Regions from separate parts of the Streptomyces sp. NBC_00996 genome, predicted to be linked through region 3. Evidence: riboswitches for the same ligand, from Rfam matches in the RefSeq annotation. Region 3 holds a riboswitch; each other region holds the start of a gene.
The links. A riboswitch is a leader RNA that binds a small molecule or an ion and turns the genes downstream of it on or off. The one in region 3 is predicted to bind cyclic di-AMP.

Region 1 (4,979 bases), 2.0 Mb from region 3:
CGGGTGGACGTCCGCGGCCACGGCAACTCGGAGGGGCTGCCGACGGACGAGTACTCGGAGGTGGAGCTGGCCGACGGGGTGGAGGTCGTCAACTGGCTCGCGTCCCAGCCCTGGTGCACCGGCAAGGTCGGCATGTTCGGTATCTCCTGGGGCGGCTTCAACTCCCTCCGGATCGCGGCCCTCGCACCCGAGCCGCTCAAGGCGATCGTCACGGTCTGCTCGACGGACGATCGCTATGACAACGACGTGCACTACATGGGAGGTTCCGTCCTCGCCGTCGACATGCACGCCTGGGCGGCCACCATGCTCGCCTTCGCCTCCCGCCCGCCCGACCCGGTGCACGTGGGCCAGGTGATGTGGCGCGACATGTGGGTGAAACGCCTGCAGGCGGTGGACCCGCTCATCCATACCTGGCTGTCCCACCAGACCCGGGACGCGTACTGGCGGCACGGCAGCGTCCGCGAGGACTATGGCGCGATCCGGGCGGCGGTCCTCGCGGTCGGCGGCTGGCACGACCCGTACCGCGACACGGTGCTGCGGCTGGTGGAACACCTTCCGCGAGATCGCGTACGCGGCCTGATCGGTCCCTGGTCGCACCAGTACCCCGACCGCGGCCTGCCGCCCGGCCCGGCGATCGGTTTCCTCCAGGAGACCCTGCGCTGGTGGGACCTCTGGCTCCGGGACAAGGACACGGGCGCCCTGTCCACCCCCGTCCTGCGCTCGTACGTGATGGACGCGCACCTCCCGGCGACGATGTACCCGGAGCTCCCCGGCCGCTGGGTGGGCGACCCGGCCTGGCCCTCCCCCTCCGTCACCCCTGTCTCGTACGCCCTCCAGGGCGACCCGGTGGTGATCCGCTCTCCCCAGCACACGGGGGCGGACGCGGGCCGCTTCTTCCCTCTCGGGAACGACGCGGACCTGCCCCCGGACCAACGGGAGGAGGACGCGAGATCCGCCTGCTTCGAATTCGAAGTACCGGAGGAGACCTGGGTTCTGGGCCGTCCGAGAGTCCGGCTGCGGCTGACGTCCTCGGTTCCCCGGGGTCAGGTGATCGCCCGCCTGTGTGATGTGGCCCCCCACGGAGCCTCGACACTCGTCACCCGGGGTGTACTGAACCTGGCAAAGCGTCATGGCCGCGAACAGGCAATTCCCTGGAAGCCTGGTGCTACGGAGGAGGTGGTTTTCGACCTGAACGGCATCGGCTACGCGTTCCCGCCGGGCCATCGCATCCGCCTCGCCGTCTCCTCCGCGTACTGGCCCTGGATCTGGCCGCAGCCGGGCTCGGAGGTCGGTTTCACCCTGGACCCGACGGGCAGCCTGCTGGAACTCCCGGTAAGGACACGGGAGTCGACGCCCTCCATCACGTTCGAGGAACCGGAGCAGTCCGAACCGCTCGGGGTCATCGTCCCGACGACGCTGGACGAACCCCGCCCGGAACGCCTGGTGGTTCGCGACGTGGCCGCCAGCGCCTGGCGCCTGGAGGTCGACCCACGTTACGGCGGCACCCGCGTCTACCCCGACGGCCTCGAATTCACCGAGAACGCGCTGGAGACGTACACCATCAACGACTTCCACCCCCTCTCCGCTCGCGCCCGCTCGACGTGGTCGATCCGCCTGCACCGCCCGGACCTGCCCTGGGACGCGCGTATCTCGACGACCTCCGAAATCACCTGTGACGCGGAGGACTTCATCACCTCCAACGAGGTCATCTGCAAGGACGGCGACGAGGTGGTCTTCCACCGCACCTGGGAGAAGCGGATCCCCCGAACGGCGGGCTAGGCCCTGCCGTCGAACTCCCGCCTGCCCCGCGGCGCCCGCCCTCCGGGCGGACGACGGGAGTTCGACGACAGGCTCTAGAGGGCCGGGGCGCCGTAGGGAACCCTGAGCCCATGGCGCAGACACGGACCGAGGAATTCCTGATGGACCTCGACGAGGGCATGCTCGCGTACTTCCGCGAGATGGCCCACGAGATGGTCACGCGCTTCGGGATCTCACGGGCGGAAGCCGTCGCGAGGATCAACTGGGCATACCAGGGACGGAAGTTCGGGCCGTACCCCGACCTGATGTGCCACGAACTCCCCGAATACTGGGACTACGGCCTCTACTTCAAGCCCAACGCGGGCCGCCTCCCCGACGACGACCGCGACACGGGCCTCTGCGTGTGGGAAGTGCGCCCGGCTCCTCACCGGCATTCCCCGGCCTGGACTCTCGAAGCGTAATGTCCGAATTAAAAGCATTGCCGCTTTGATGCGCCTTGGTCGCGTGAATTGAGTCACGTCCGACTTGCCCCGGCGTCACACCTCCTGACCTCGATTCCCCCTTCGCGAAAGGCAAGTTGAGGATCACATTCCGCAATAATCGGGCATTTCATCCCTTCCTTTTTCGAGGTTAAAGCGGACAGAGCCATGAATTCGGGGCTTGTTCCCGACATGTGCTCTCGCATACGTTCGCCCCGATCCGAGCGGATCGCCGAATCCTGCCGCCGCTCGGAAACCCACCCACCCACGCACGGCAGGAGCGGGGGACCCAGGTAAGCCGCCGATCCGGACACCGGAACGGCTTGGGGTAAAGCCGCGCCCCCACGCGGCCGGGCACCTCCCGCCCGAACCCGACAGCTCACCTCGCAGGCGCCGGAGAGGAAGGTCGTCATGCCCGCACGAGGCCAGCACTGCCACCCCAAGCCCAACCCGCTCATCCGCAGCATGATCGCCGCAGGCACGGGCGGAGTCGCGCTCACACTCCCCCTTGTGTGCGCGACCGGCGCGCACGCCGCCCAGCCGACGCAGGTGACGCAGGTGACGCAGGCCACAAAGGCCGCCACAGTCACGATCTCCGACGTCCAGCTCGTCACCTACAAGGTGGTCGCGGGCGACACCCTGTCCAAGATCGCGCAGAAGTACCCGCAGAGCGGCGGCTGGCAGAAGCTGTACGACGCCAACCGCGCGGTGATCGGTGCGAACCCGGCGATCCTCCCCCCGGGCCTGACGCTGACGGTGGGCACGAAGACCGTGAAGCTGGGCTCGGCGCCCAAGGCGAGCACCACGTCCGCGACGCCGGCCGCCCCCGCCTCCACGAAGACATACGCCAACAATCTGGACGGCTGGATCAAGCAGTCACTGGACATCATGGGCAAGGCGCACATTCCAGGCACCTACAACGGCATCCACCGCAACGTCATGCGCGAGTCCTCCGGCAACCCCCGAGCCATCAACAACTGGGACTCCAACGCCGCTGCCGGCATCCCGTCCAAGGGCCTCCTCCAGGTCATCGACCCGACCTTCAAGGCGTACCACGTCCCCGGCACCTCGATGGACCCCTACGACCCGGTCGCGAACATCACGGCCGCCTGCAACTACGCGGCGGCGAAGTACGGCTCGATCGACAACGTCAACGGCGCCTACTGAGCCACGCTCTCGCGGGCCCTCCCCTGGGCCCCGAAGAGCCGCTCCAGCACCACCGCGATCCCATCCTCCTCGTTCGACAGGGTCACCTCGTCGGCCACCGTCTTCAGCTCCGGGTGGGCGTTGGCCATGGCGACGCCATGGGCGGCCCAGTCGAACATGGGGATGTCGTTGGGCATGTCGCCGAAGGCGAGGGTGGTGGCGGGGCTGAGACCGAGGTGGGCGGCGGCGAGGGCGAGCCCCGTCGCCTTGGTCACGCCGCATGGCTGGAGTTCGACGGTACCCGGCCCCGACATGGTGACCGTCGCCAGCGAACCGACCACTCCCCGCGCCGCCGACGCCAACTCGTCGTCGGACAGCGAAGGGTGACGGAGCAGCACCTTGCTGATGGGCTCCGACCAGAGGTCGTCGCGGCGCGGCACCCGCACGGCCGGCAGCGTCGGATGCGGCATGACATATCCCGGCTCGATGAGCGTCAGGCCGTCCACACCGTCCTGGTCCACCGCCGCGTAGAGCAGCCCGACCTCCGCTTCGATCTTGCCGAGCGCGGTTTCCGCCAGCTCCCTGTCCAGGGTCACCGACCACAGCAGACGGTGCGCCCCGGCGTCGTACAACTGCGCCCCCTGCCCGCACACCGCCAGTCCCTGGCCGCCGAGTTCGTCCAGCAGCGGTCGGACCCTCGGCGCCGGCCGTCCCGTCACCACCAGATGCTGGGCACCCTCGGCCGTGGCTCTCGCCAACGCGGCGCGCGACCGGTCGGAGAGTGTGTCGTCGCCGCGCAGCAGCGTTCCGTCCAGGTCAGTGGCGATGAGTGAATATGCAGTCGGAGCGGCCATGATCCGAAGAATACGGATCGAACGTCTCATCGGCCCGGCGTGAACCGGACGACGTCCGGTATCCCGTCAGCAACGCCGTTCACCGCACGGACGGTATGGGCGGTACGGGCCTTATCGGCCGTACCGGCCGTGGGTGTTCCACTCCCGTCCACACCGACGCAGGCCACCATGTCGACGTCCAACGGCCGTTCCAAGATGCGGAGTTGGCCTGCCGCGAGCCGCGGGCGGGACGAGGGCCCCGAGCCGCACCGATGTGATGCGACGGTCAGGGGGCGCACCCATCGGCAAGGGCGCCCCCTGCCCCCGACTCACCCGTGCGCAGCCACCAAGTGCTTGGCCAGCCGCGGTGAAGCGAACTCCGTCCCGCACACGAACCGCATCACCGTCCCGTACGAGGCCGCCGCCGGCAACCCCGTGAAGTACAACCCGGGCACGGACGACCGATACCCCGCGCCGAGTTTCGGCGTCCCCCGGCTGACCGCGAGCTCGGTACGGAGCTCGTGTCCGAGGAAGTCCATCGAGGCGATGTCGACGCGATAGCCGGTCGCGGCAATGACGTGGTCGGCGGACAGCTCCTCGGTCCGGCCGCCGTGGGTCTGGACGGAGAGGACGGGGTGGCCACCGCGGGCGTCCGCGCGGACGATCCGGGACACCTCGCGGACATCGACCTTGCCCTCGAAGCGGTCGCGCAGCCACCAGGCGCCGAGCGGACCGAGCACACGGCGGACGAGGTAGTGCCGGG
Region 2 (4,979 bases), 2.3 Mb from region 3:
CCCTCACCCAGCGGCAGGTCACCGGTTCCATCGCGAAGACGTCCAGATCCTGCGTGTCCAGCACCACGTACTCACCGGGCCTGGTGGCCCGCAGCCGCCCATAGACCCCCTTGGGGCGGTCAGCGATCGAGCGCCTTGCCTTCGCGCTGCCCGACAGAGCGTTCGTTCCCTTGCTCAACTCCTCCAGCCGCCGGTAAGCCGTCGCGTTCGATGGCAGCGGCACCACCCCCGCGCCGTACGACTCCTCCAACCAAGCCTGGACCCGCTTCAGCACCGCCGACCGTGTCGGCGTCGACGCTGTGACGTACTCCGCGAGCGCGATGTTGACAGCCTCGTCCCAACGCGGATCGACGCGAGAACCTCGCCTCTTGAGCAGGCGGGTGTCGACCAACGCGGCCTCGCCGCCCGCCTGATAGGCAGCGGCCCACCGCTCCACCGTCCGCGCCGACACCTTCAGCTCGGCGGCCTTGGCCCCGACCCGCTGCGTCAACGACCGTGCTTCGGAGAACTCGTCGCGCGGTTCACCGGGCCGAGCACCCTCAGCAAAGCCAGAACGGTAGCCGGTCAGGACCTCACGGATATGCCTGGCCCGCTCGCTGACCTCATCCCGCTGCTGCCGGGACAACGACGCCAGCACGAGGCCAGCACTGTCATCGGCCCTGGGCAGTGGTCCGGTATCCACCGGCTGCGAGCCTGCCGCCAGACGTCCCACCGAGACGGTGGAGAACTCACCGGTCCGCGTATTGCGGATCGTCACACCCAGGTGATTGAACTCGACCACTTCGACGACATCGCCGCAGAAGACCAGCCGAGAGCCGGGAAACACGGCAACGGCGGCACTTCTCATCCCCCCTGATCCTGCCCATCCGTGAGGCGAACCGGAGTCTGCGCACTCAACGGACGCGAGAGATCCGCCGACAGGGCACCGGACCACACCAGATGCAATAGCGCCGGACGGACGAGCTCCGCAGGATGCCGTGCCGCCAACGCCCTCTCGATCCCGCCGACGTTCGCCTGCACTCGGGCGGCTTCCAGCACCTCCGCAGCCAGGCGCACCGCGACACGCTCAGGCCGCCGGTAGCCGGCCAGGAACCGGACATTCTCCACGAGGACAGGACTGGCGCCAGCCCACACCTCGAAAGCCCAGCCTCGCAGCAAACACAGCTTCCGCATCCAGTCGAACTGGGCCACTACCTCCGGTACGTCCACACGGTACGGAGCCTTGACGTCCACCACTGTGACCAGCCCGTCCGCATGCGTCAGCAGCAGATCCGGTACGTGCCGACGGATGCGGACTCCGTCGTCCCCGCTTACCTGGAACGGCTGAGCGGCAATCCCGACCACATCCTGGGCAAAATCCGCCAGCAAGATGCGGGCGAGCTCCAAACGGCTCTCGTAGGCCACCAGACGATCGCCCGTCACCGCGTGGTACCAGCCCGAGTAGTGCCGACGCCCCTTGTACCAGCGGAACTCCCGCACCGGCAGCCCGGCCGCTACCTCTTCACTCACCAGCAGATCCCACGAGGTCTCCGCGAAGACCCCGTCTGCCTGGCGGTAGCGGACCTCCACAGCTCTGGCCTCAGCCATTGGCTCTCGAACCGAGACGTACGACACCGCCACCCCCGATATACGTAACCGAAGGGACACAGAAGGTGATCCCGGCCGAGACTGCCCATTGGCTGCGGCGTCCCATGCATCCGGGGAGGGCAAGAATGCTGTGAGTGGCCGAGAGTCACTCTACGGAGCGATTCTCAGCGATCTGTCGCAGACGACAAGTTGACGACAGATCGCTGAGAATCTGACAGATCTAAAGCGGCCCTACAACTGCTTACGCCGGGCGCACCACACTGTGGATCGCCGACGTGCCGTCGTAGTAGATCGACTCCTCGCGGACGTACGCTCCCGGCTTGGGCGCGTGGATCATCATCCCGTTGCCGATGTACAGGCCGACGTGGCTGACATCGTCGTAGAAGAAGACGAGGTCACCGGGCTGGGCGTCGGAGAGCGGGACGGTCGTGCCGGCGTTCACCTGGTCGTAGGTGACGCGCGGCAGCGAGACGCCGGCGGCTTTCCAGGCGGCCTGGGTGAAGCCCGAGCAGTCGTACGAGTCCGGGCCGGTCGCCCCCCAGACGTACGGCTTGCCGATCTGCGCGCGGGCGAACGCGAGAGCCTTCGCCGCCTTCGTCGCGTACGAGGAGTCGGTGGTCGTCGAGCTCGACGAGCCGGTCGTGGTGTCCGACGAGCCGGTCGTGGTGCTCGACGACGACTCCTGCTGGGCGGCCGCTTTCTTCGCGGCCTCGGCGGCGGCCTGCTGCTGCGCCAGCTCCGCCGCCTTGCGCGCGGCCTCCTGCTGCTTCTTCTTCTCGATCGCCGCCAGCCGCGCCTTCTCCTCGGCGGTCAGCTTCGAAAGCAGTTCGCGGGCCTCGGTGAGCTTGTGCTGAACGTCTGCCTTGGACGTCTTGAGCGCGGTCTGCGAGCTGGTCAGCGTCTCCAGACTCTTGGCGGCCTCCGTGCGCTTCTTGGTGGTGGCGGCCTGCTCGGTGATGTAGTCGTCGACGGCCGCCTTCTGGCGGGTGGTCAGACGGCTCATCAGCTGGGTCTGGTCGAAGTAGTCCTGCGGGTTGTCGGCAAGCAGGAGGGTCGCGGTGTCAGGGGCGGCGGCCCCGGTGCGGTACTGCGCCGCCGCGAACGAACCGAGCTCCTCACGCGCGGTGTTGAGCTTCTCGGTGCGCTTGGCGACATCGTCGAGGAGGGTGTCGACCTGCTTGCGCTGCTTGGAGGTCTTCTCCTTGGCCGCGTTGTACTTGTCGGTGGCCGTCTCGGCCTGGTGATAGAGGTCGTTGACCTTCTTCTCGACCTCTTCGAGGCTCGGCTTCGGTTCGGCCGAGGGGGCGGCGTTCGCCGTCTGGGAGAGCAGGGCGACGGAGGTGAGAGCCGCCGTCGCGAGGGCGGGGGTCCGTATGCCTGCTACGCGCGTACCCGTAGGACGCCATTTGCGGTGCGACGCCAAGAGAGGCGACTCCTTCCGTCATCCGCCTACCGAGTTAGCTGTCGGGTTCGGGCGGGTGGATCCGGAAGGTTTGCCCTACGGTCCTTGCCCCACAAGGCAGTTGGACCGATTCACCCCAAGGTCGGTTGGGTCCCCGGCTCCGGCTGCCACGGGGGCGCACCGGATTGAGCGGAGGCCGCACGGCCCGGCGTCGTTCGCCGGTGGGTGTCGAGCGGCCTGCCCGGCACGGTAGCCAACGCGTGTGGCTCCTGTGAAGTTTGATGTGCGATATGCCCGATACATTTTTGTGACCTTGACCTTGGGCATCACTCCGCGCAGTCAATCCGGAATGGTCTGTGGTGAGTTGTCCGGAGTGGCGACGTCCGTCTGGTTATCGGCATCGCGGCAGCGGTCGCCGAGGTCTTCCGGGGCGGCGGCTCCGCACCCCCCGACGGCCGCAAGATTCTCGCTGAGGCGCTGAGGCGCTGAGGCGCTGAGGCGCTGAGGCGCTGAGGCGCTGAGGCGCTGAGGCGCTGAGGCGCTGGGGTGTCGAGGCGGTGAGGCGCTGAGGCGGTGAGGTGTCGAGGTCGTGAGGCGGTGAGCGGCGACCTGGTGGCCGTCTCTCCTCAAGGTCTGTACGCCCGGCTCGGTCGATCACCGAAGGTGACGAGGCGATTCCGGAAGGTAGGAAGACCGCGGGCGGCCGCCACTGGAAGATCGTCGGCTCCCGAGACCGTGCCATGAGACCCACCCGATCGAGTTCCGATCCGTGTCACGAGATCCGGTCGAGTTTTCAGGGTGGCGGCGGGGTGTCAGTGCGGCCGCCTAGACTCGGAGAGCGATGAGCAGCCTCTTTGATGACAGCTTCCTGGCGGACCTCAAGCCCTCACGGGCCCACGAGGAAGAACCCCCGCCGCCGCCCGAGGACGATCACGTGCCGGAGCCCGTTCCGGACGATCTGTTCGGCGGGAAGTTCGACGTGCCCCCGGACCGGGACGCGTACTACCGCGACGGCGCCCACCGGCCTGCCGTGGACTCCGCGGCACTACTGGACGGGCTGAACGAGAACCAGCGCGCGGCCGTGGTGCACTCCGGCTCCCCGCTGCTCATCGTGGCCGGCGCGGGCTCCGGCAAGACCCGCGTGCTCACGCACCGGATCGCGTATCTGCTGGCCGAGCGGAATGTCCACCCCGGCCAGATCCTCGCGATCACCTTCACCAACAAGGCCGCGGGCGAGATGAAGGAGCGCGTCGAGCACCTCGTCGGCCCGCGTGCGGGCGCGATGTGGGTGATGACCTTCCACAGCGCGTGTGTGCGGATTCTGCGCCGCGAGAGCAAGAAGCTCGGCTTCACCTCCTCCTTCTCGATCTATGACGCCGCCGACTCCAAGCGTCTGATGGCACTCGTCTGCCGTGATCTCGACCTCGACCCCAAGCGCTTCCCGCCGAAGTCGTTCAGCGCCAAGATCTCGAACCTGAAGAACGAGCTGATCGACGAGGAGGACTTCGCGGCCCAGGCCACCGACGGCTTCGAGAAGACCCTCGCTCAGGCGTACGCGATGTATCAGTCGCGGCTGCGCGAGGCCAACGCGCTCGACTTCGACGACCTGATCATGACGACGGTCAACCTGCTGCGCGCCTTCCCGGACGTCGCCGAGCACTACCGCCGCCGCTTCCGCCACGTCATGGTCGACGAGTATCAGGACACCAACCACGCGCAGTACGCGCTGGTGCGGGAGCTCGTCGGCCCGGCGCGCGGCGCCCGCGCCGAGGACGAACCGTCCCGCGAGGACGACCTCGGCCCTGCCGAGCTGTGCGTCGTGGGTGACGCCGACCAGTCGATCTACGCCTTCCGCGGCGCGACCATCCGCAACATCCTCCAGTTCGAGGAGGACTACACGGACGCGACGACGATCCTGCTCGAGCAGAACTACCGCTCCACGCAGACGATCCTGTCCGCCGCCAACGCGGTCATCGAGCGCAATGAATCC
Region 3 (4,979 bases):
GGCCGGGGCACCGGTCTTGATCTGGCCGCAGTTCACCGCGACGGCGAGGTCGGCGATGGTGACGTCCTCGGTCTCGCCGGAGCGGTGCGACATCATGCACTTGAAGCCGTTGCGCTGGGCCATCTCGACGGCGTCCAGGGTCTCGGTCAGCGAGCCGATCTGGTTGACCTTGACGAGCAGGGCGTTGGCGGAGCCCTCCTCGATACCGCGGGCCAGGCGCTCCGGGTTGGTGACGAAGAGGTCGTCGCCGACGATCTGGACCTTGTCGCCCAGCTTCTCGGTGATGACGTTCCAGCCGGCCCAGTCGTCCTCGTACAGCGGGTCCTCGATGGAGACCAGCGGGTACGCGGAGACGAGCTCCTCGTAGTACTCGGTCATCTCGGCGGCCGAGCGGGACTTGCCCTCGAACTCGTACTTGCCGTCCTTGTAGAACTCGGACGCGGCGACGTCGAGCGCGAGCGCGATCTGCTCACCGGGTACGTAACCGGCCTGCTTGATGGCCTCGAGGATGAGGTCGAGCGCGGCGCGGTTGGACTCCAGGTTCGGGGCGAAGCCGCCCTCGTCGCCGAGGCCGGTGGACAGGCCCTTGGTCTTCAGCACCTTCTTGAGGGTGTGGTAGACCTCGGCGCCCCAGCGCAGGGCCTCGGAGAAGGACTCCGCGCCGATCGGGGCGATCATGAACTCCTGGATGTCCACGTTGGAGTCGGCGTGCGAGCCGCCGTTCAGGATGTTCATCATCGGAACGGGCAGCAGGTGCGCGTTCGGGCCGCCCAGGTAGCGGAAGAGGGGGAGGTCGCTGGCCTCTGAGGCGGCGTGCGCGACGGCGAGCGAGACGCCGAGGATGGCGTTGGCGCCGAGCGAGCCCTTGTTGTCGGTGGCGTCCAGGTCGAACATCGCCTGGTCGATCAGGCGCTGCTCGGTGGCGTCGTAACCGACGAGCTCCGGGCCGATCTGCTCGATGACGGCGAGGACGGCCTTCTCGACACCCTTGCCCTGGTAGCGGTTGGGGTCACCGTCGCGGAGCTCGATGGCCTCGAAGGCGCCGGTGGAGGCGCCGGACGGGACGGCGGCACGACCCGTGCTGCCGTCGTCGAGGCCGACCTCGACCTCGACCGTGGGGTTGCCTCGGGAGTCCAGGATTTCCCGGGCTACGACGACGTCGATGGACGGCACGAGCATCTCCTTCTGGGATGTGACGCGGGTACGCGGGGCCGCGGGGCCCGTAGTGCACGGAGCCGCGGTCGGCTCCGCGAGATGAGCCTAACCGCCTCGGGGGGATCGGCCAGCCGGTCGACCACCCCTTGGGCAGAACCGAGAGTAAATTGTTTCCGAACGGAACAAAAACCTGCCCCGTACACGAAACCTCGCGCACGAGAGCCAGGCATGAAAGCGCACGAGAGCCAGGCACAAAAAGCCCCGCTCCGGCGCGTACGGGGGAACACGCACCGGAGCGGGGAGCCCGTGGTGACGGGGGGACCCTCACGAGGTCTCCGGTATGGAGGCCTCCTCCATGAGGGAGCTGTTACTCCGCCGGACAATCCGCCGCACGCCCGGCTGAGCGATCAGCCGCGCACTCAAGCGATCAGCCGCGCACTCAGCCGAGGTGGAGCTGCTGACCCGGGTAGATGAAGTCCGCGTCGTCGATGATGTCCTTGTTCAGCTTGAACAGCTGCTGCCAGCCACCCTTGACGTGCTTCTTCTCGGCGATCGAGCTGAGGGTGTCACCCTTGACGACCTTGTACTCGCCTTCACCCTTCTTGACCTTCTTGCCGGTCGGGGTGGTGACGGTCTTGGCGGCGGGGCGCTCGGCCGAACGCGAGGCGGGCTGCTCCGTCGTCCGGGTGGTGGTGCTCTGGGTCGCGCTCTGCGACCTGTTGGACGAGGAGCTGGAGGTGCCGCCGGTGTACGCGGCGCTCGACAGGCCCGTGCCGCAGGTCGGCCAGGCACCCTTGCCCTGCGCGGCGAGGACCTTCTCACCGATGGTGATCTGCTCCGACTTGGAGGCCTGGTTGGCGCCGGCGGCGTAGGCGGTACCGCCGTACGCGGCCCAGGTGGAGGCCGAGAACTGCAGGCCGCCGTAGTAGCCGTTGCCGGTGTTGATGGACCAGTTGCCGCCGGACTCGCACTGGGCGACGGCGTCCCACTCGGAGGCGGTGGCGGCGGAAGCGCTGCCGGCCGCCATCAGCGGGGCGGCGATGGCGACACCGGTGACACCGGCGAGCGTTGCGAGACGGGTGGTCCGATTGAGGACGGCCGGGCGGCGGTGCTTGCCCTTGCTGGAAAACAGCATGGAGAGATCCCCTCACCGACGCCTGCGAGGTGAGCTGTCGGGTTCGGGCGGGTGAGTGCCCGGTCGTACGCCACTGGCGCACGGCTTCACCCCAAGCCGCTCCCGGTCAACTACCGGGCGCGGCGCTTACCTTGGGTCCCCCGCTCCTGCCTACGGCGCTGACGCGTCGACTGTTCCCGTACGGCCGTTGGCAGGATTCGGCGTTGCGACCGTCGGGGCCCGCAGTGGCGAGCGGTCATGACCGTAGACATGCGATCGCCGGAATTTCAAAGACGATCAGGGCTTCTGAGACTCATGTCTCACTCACGCCAAACCGGACATTCCACGGCGAATCATGACGTGAACTCCCGCTACTTTTCGCCCGATTCAGCACCAACTGCAAGCCTCTGACCGGGAAGGATGAGGTCGGGATCGGCGCCGACCGCCTCCTTGTTCCCGGCGTACAACTCGGCCCATCCACCCTTGAGGTCAAGGGAGTCGGCGATGGTCCAGAGACTGTCTCCGGCGCGCACGACGTAGGAGCCGTCGGCGGCGTCACGGGAGGCGTCGGAGCCGCGCGAGGCGTGCCGTCCGGAAGCGCCGTCCTTACGGCCGTCGGTCGCACCCTCGGCCGCGCCCTCGTCGGCGGTGTCGCCACGGTGGCGCCCGGCGCCGGACGTCGCACTGTCGGACCCGGCCGAAGAGTCGTCGTTCTGGCCGGGCTTGTCCGACTCGTCACTCTTGGCCGCTCCCGTATCCGAGCTGTCGGAACCCTGTGAGGTGTCGGACTTCGTGGAGTTCCCGTCCGCACTCGAGGAGGCGTCGGACGAGGAGTCGGAGCCCGAGTCGGACGAGTTGGATGAATCGGACTCAGCAGATGAATTGGACGAGTCGGACGAATCAGAAGAACTCGACGAACTCGACGAGTCGTCCGCCACACCCGTGTCGACCTCGACCGAGCCCGAGTTCTTGCTGAGCCCGGAGAGCGGTCCACAGGTGGGCCAGGCGGTGAGCCCCTGGCCGTCGAGGACCTTCTCGGCGATGGCTATCTGCTGCGAGCGGCTGGCCTGGTCGGCACTGGGGGCGTACTCGAGGCCGCCGTACGACTCCCAGTTCTCCTGGGTCAACTGCAGCCCGCCGTAGTACCCGTTGCCGTCGTTCGCGCTCCAGGCGCCGCCACTCTCGCACTCCGCGACCCGGTCCCAGGTGGTGCCGTCGGCCGCGCTCGCACTGGTGGCGCCGAGCAACGGGATGGCGATGGCCGATCCGGTCACTCCTGCGGCGACGATGAGAGCCGGGGCCTGACGGGGGCGACGATGACGGCCGTTCCCGGAGAGCATGCGGAAGCCTTTCGCGTGACAGCAGGTGACGACAGCCGCTACTGCGACTGCAGCGACGGATGGGCCGCGTTGATGGGTGAACGTATCCGCACTCGAACGCTTGTCACAAGTCGATGCAGCGCAGATCACGTGAAGATCACAGAGTTGACGGAACGTCACCTTTTCCCTGCTGAGCGGCCGTTCCCTGCACGCCCACCCCTTAGGCGCGGGGCAAGTCAAGCGGAGGCGTGAACTCCACGGGAAGTGTGCGCAATCCACGCATAATGAGTCCGCCGCGCCAGCGCAAATCGGCCGAATCTCCCGCGAGTTGGAGATCCGGAAGACGGGTGAGCAGGGTGGCGAGCGCGGTCTGGCCCTCCAGGCGAGCGAGCGGCGCGCCGAGGCAGTAGTGGATGCCGTGGCCGTACCCGAGGTGTTGGTTGTCACGCCGCGAGAGGTCGAGGGTGTCCGGATGCTGGAACCGTTCGGGGTCACGGTCCGCTGCCGCCAGTACGACGAGGACGGGGTCGCCGGGCGCGATGTCCTGCCCCCCGATCCGGACCGCCTCGGTCGCGAACCGCCACGTGGCCAGTTCGACGGGGCCGTCGTAGCGCAGGAGCTCCTCGACGCCGGACTCGAGAAGTCCGGTCTCCTTGGCGGCGAGGGAGGCCTGCAGTCGTCGGCGTTGCTCGGGGTGGGTGAGGAGGGCGTAGGTGCCGTTGCCGATGAGATTGACGGTGGTCTCGAAGCCGGCGAACAGCAGGATGAAGGCCATGGCGGCGGCCTCGTTCTCGGTGAGGTGCTCGCCGTGGTCGGAGGCGCGGATGAGCCCGGAGATGAGGTCCTCGCCGGGGGCGGGCCGGTCGGGCAGGAGTTGGCGCTTGCGGTGGATCAGCTCGGCGAGATACCCCCGCATCTTCTTGACGGACCGCGCCACACCGCCCCTCGGCCCTCCGCCGTGCCGGATCATCATCCCCGCCCAGTCCCGAAAGTCGTCCTGGTCCTCACGGGGCACGCCGAGCAGGTCGCAGATGGCGTAGATGGGGAGCGGGAAGGCGAACTCGTGGATGAGGTCGGCGGAACCCTTTTCGGCGAACTGGTCGATCAGGTGGTCCGTGAGCTCCTGCACGCGCGGCGCGAACTCGACCACGCGCCGGGGTGTGAACGCCTTGCTGACCAGCCGCCGCAGCCGGGTGTGGTCCGGCGGGTCGATGTTCAGCAGATGCGTCATCAACTCGGCCTTGCGCTCACCGGGGATACCGGTCTTCCCCTTCGCATGCGCGGGCTCGTCGTGATGGGCGGGGTTCTTGGACAGCCGCCCGTCCGCGAGCGCCTGCTTGGCATCCACGTACCGGGTGACCAGCCAGGCCTCCACCCCACTGGGCAGCCGG

Region 1: it holds a riboswitch for cyclic di-AMP, as region 3 does, so the genes downstream of both, OG390_RS30535 (transglycosylase SLT domain-containing protein) here and OG390_RS20955 (transglycosylase family protein) in region 3, are expected to answer to the same signal.
Region 2: it holds a riboswitch for cyclic di-AMP, as region 3 does, so the genes downstream of both, OG390_RS31825 (NlpC/P60 family protein) here and OG390_RS20955 (transglycosylase family protein) in region 3, are expected to answer to the same signal.

What each region holds. Positions count from the first base shown of each region.
Region 1 covers NZ_CP108723.1:6,475,794-6,480,772, reverse strand. The annotation lists gene OG390_RS30545 (CocE/NonD family hydrolase) at 1-1,779, shown strand, start outside; gene OG390_RS30540 (hypothetical protein) at 1,890-2,219, shown strand; cyclic di-AMP (ydaO/yuaA leader) riboswitch at 2,458-2,645, shown strand; gene OG390_RS30535 (transglycosylase SLT domain-containing protein) at 2,649-3,404, shown strand; gene OG390_RS30530 (HAD family hydrolase) at 3,398-4,237, opposite strand; gene OG390_RS30525 (FAD-dependent oxidoreductase) at 4,546-4,979, opposite strand, start outside.
Region 2 covers NZ_CP108723.1:6,762,229-6,767,207, forward strand. The annotation lists gene OG390_RS31815 (helix-turn-helix domain-containing protein) at 1-847, opposite strand, end outside; gene OG390_RS31820 (TnsA-like heteromeric transposase endonuclease subunit) at 844-1,569, opposite strand; gene OG390_RS31825 (NlpC/P60 family protein) at 1,829-3,010, opposite strand; cyclic di-AMP (ydaO/yuaA leader) riboswitch at 3,018-3,191, opposite strand; gene pcrA (DNA helicase PcrA) at 3,831-4,979, shown strand, end outside.
Region 3 covers NZ_CP108723.1:4,453,677-4,458,655, forward strand. The annotation lists gene eno (phosphopyruvate hydratase) at 1-1,179, opposite strand, end outside; gene OG390_RS20955 (transglycosylase family protein) at 1,595-2,290, opposite strand; cyclic di-AMP (ydaO/yuaA leader) riboswitch at 2,295-2,503, opposite strand; gene OG390_RS20960 (transglycosylase family protein) at 2,641-3,609, opposite strand; gene OG390_RS20965 (cytochrome P450) at 3,809-4,979, opposite strand, start outside.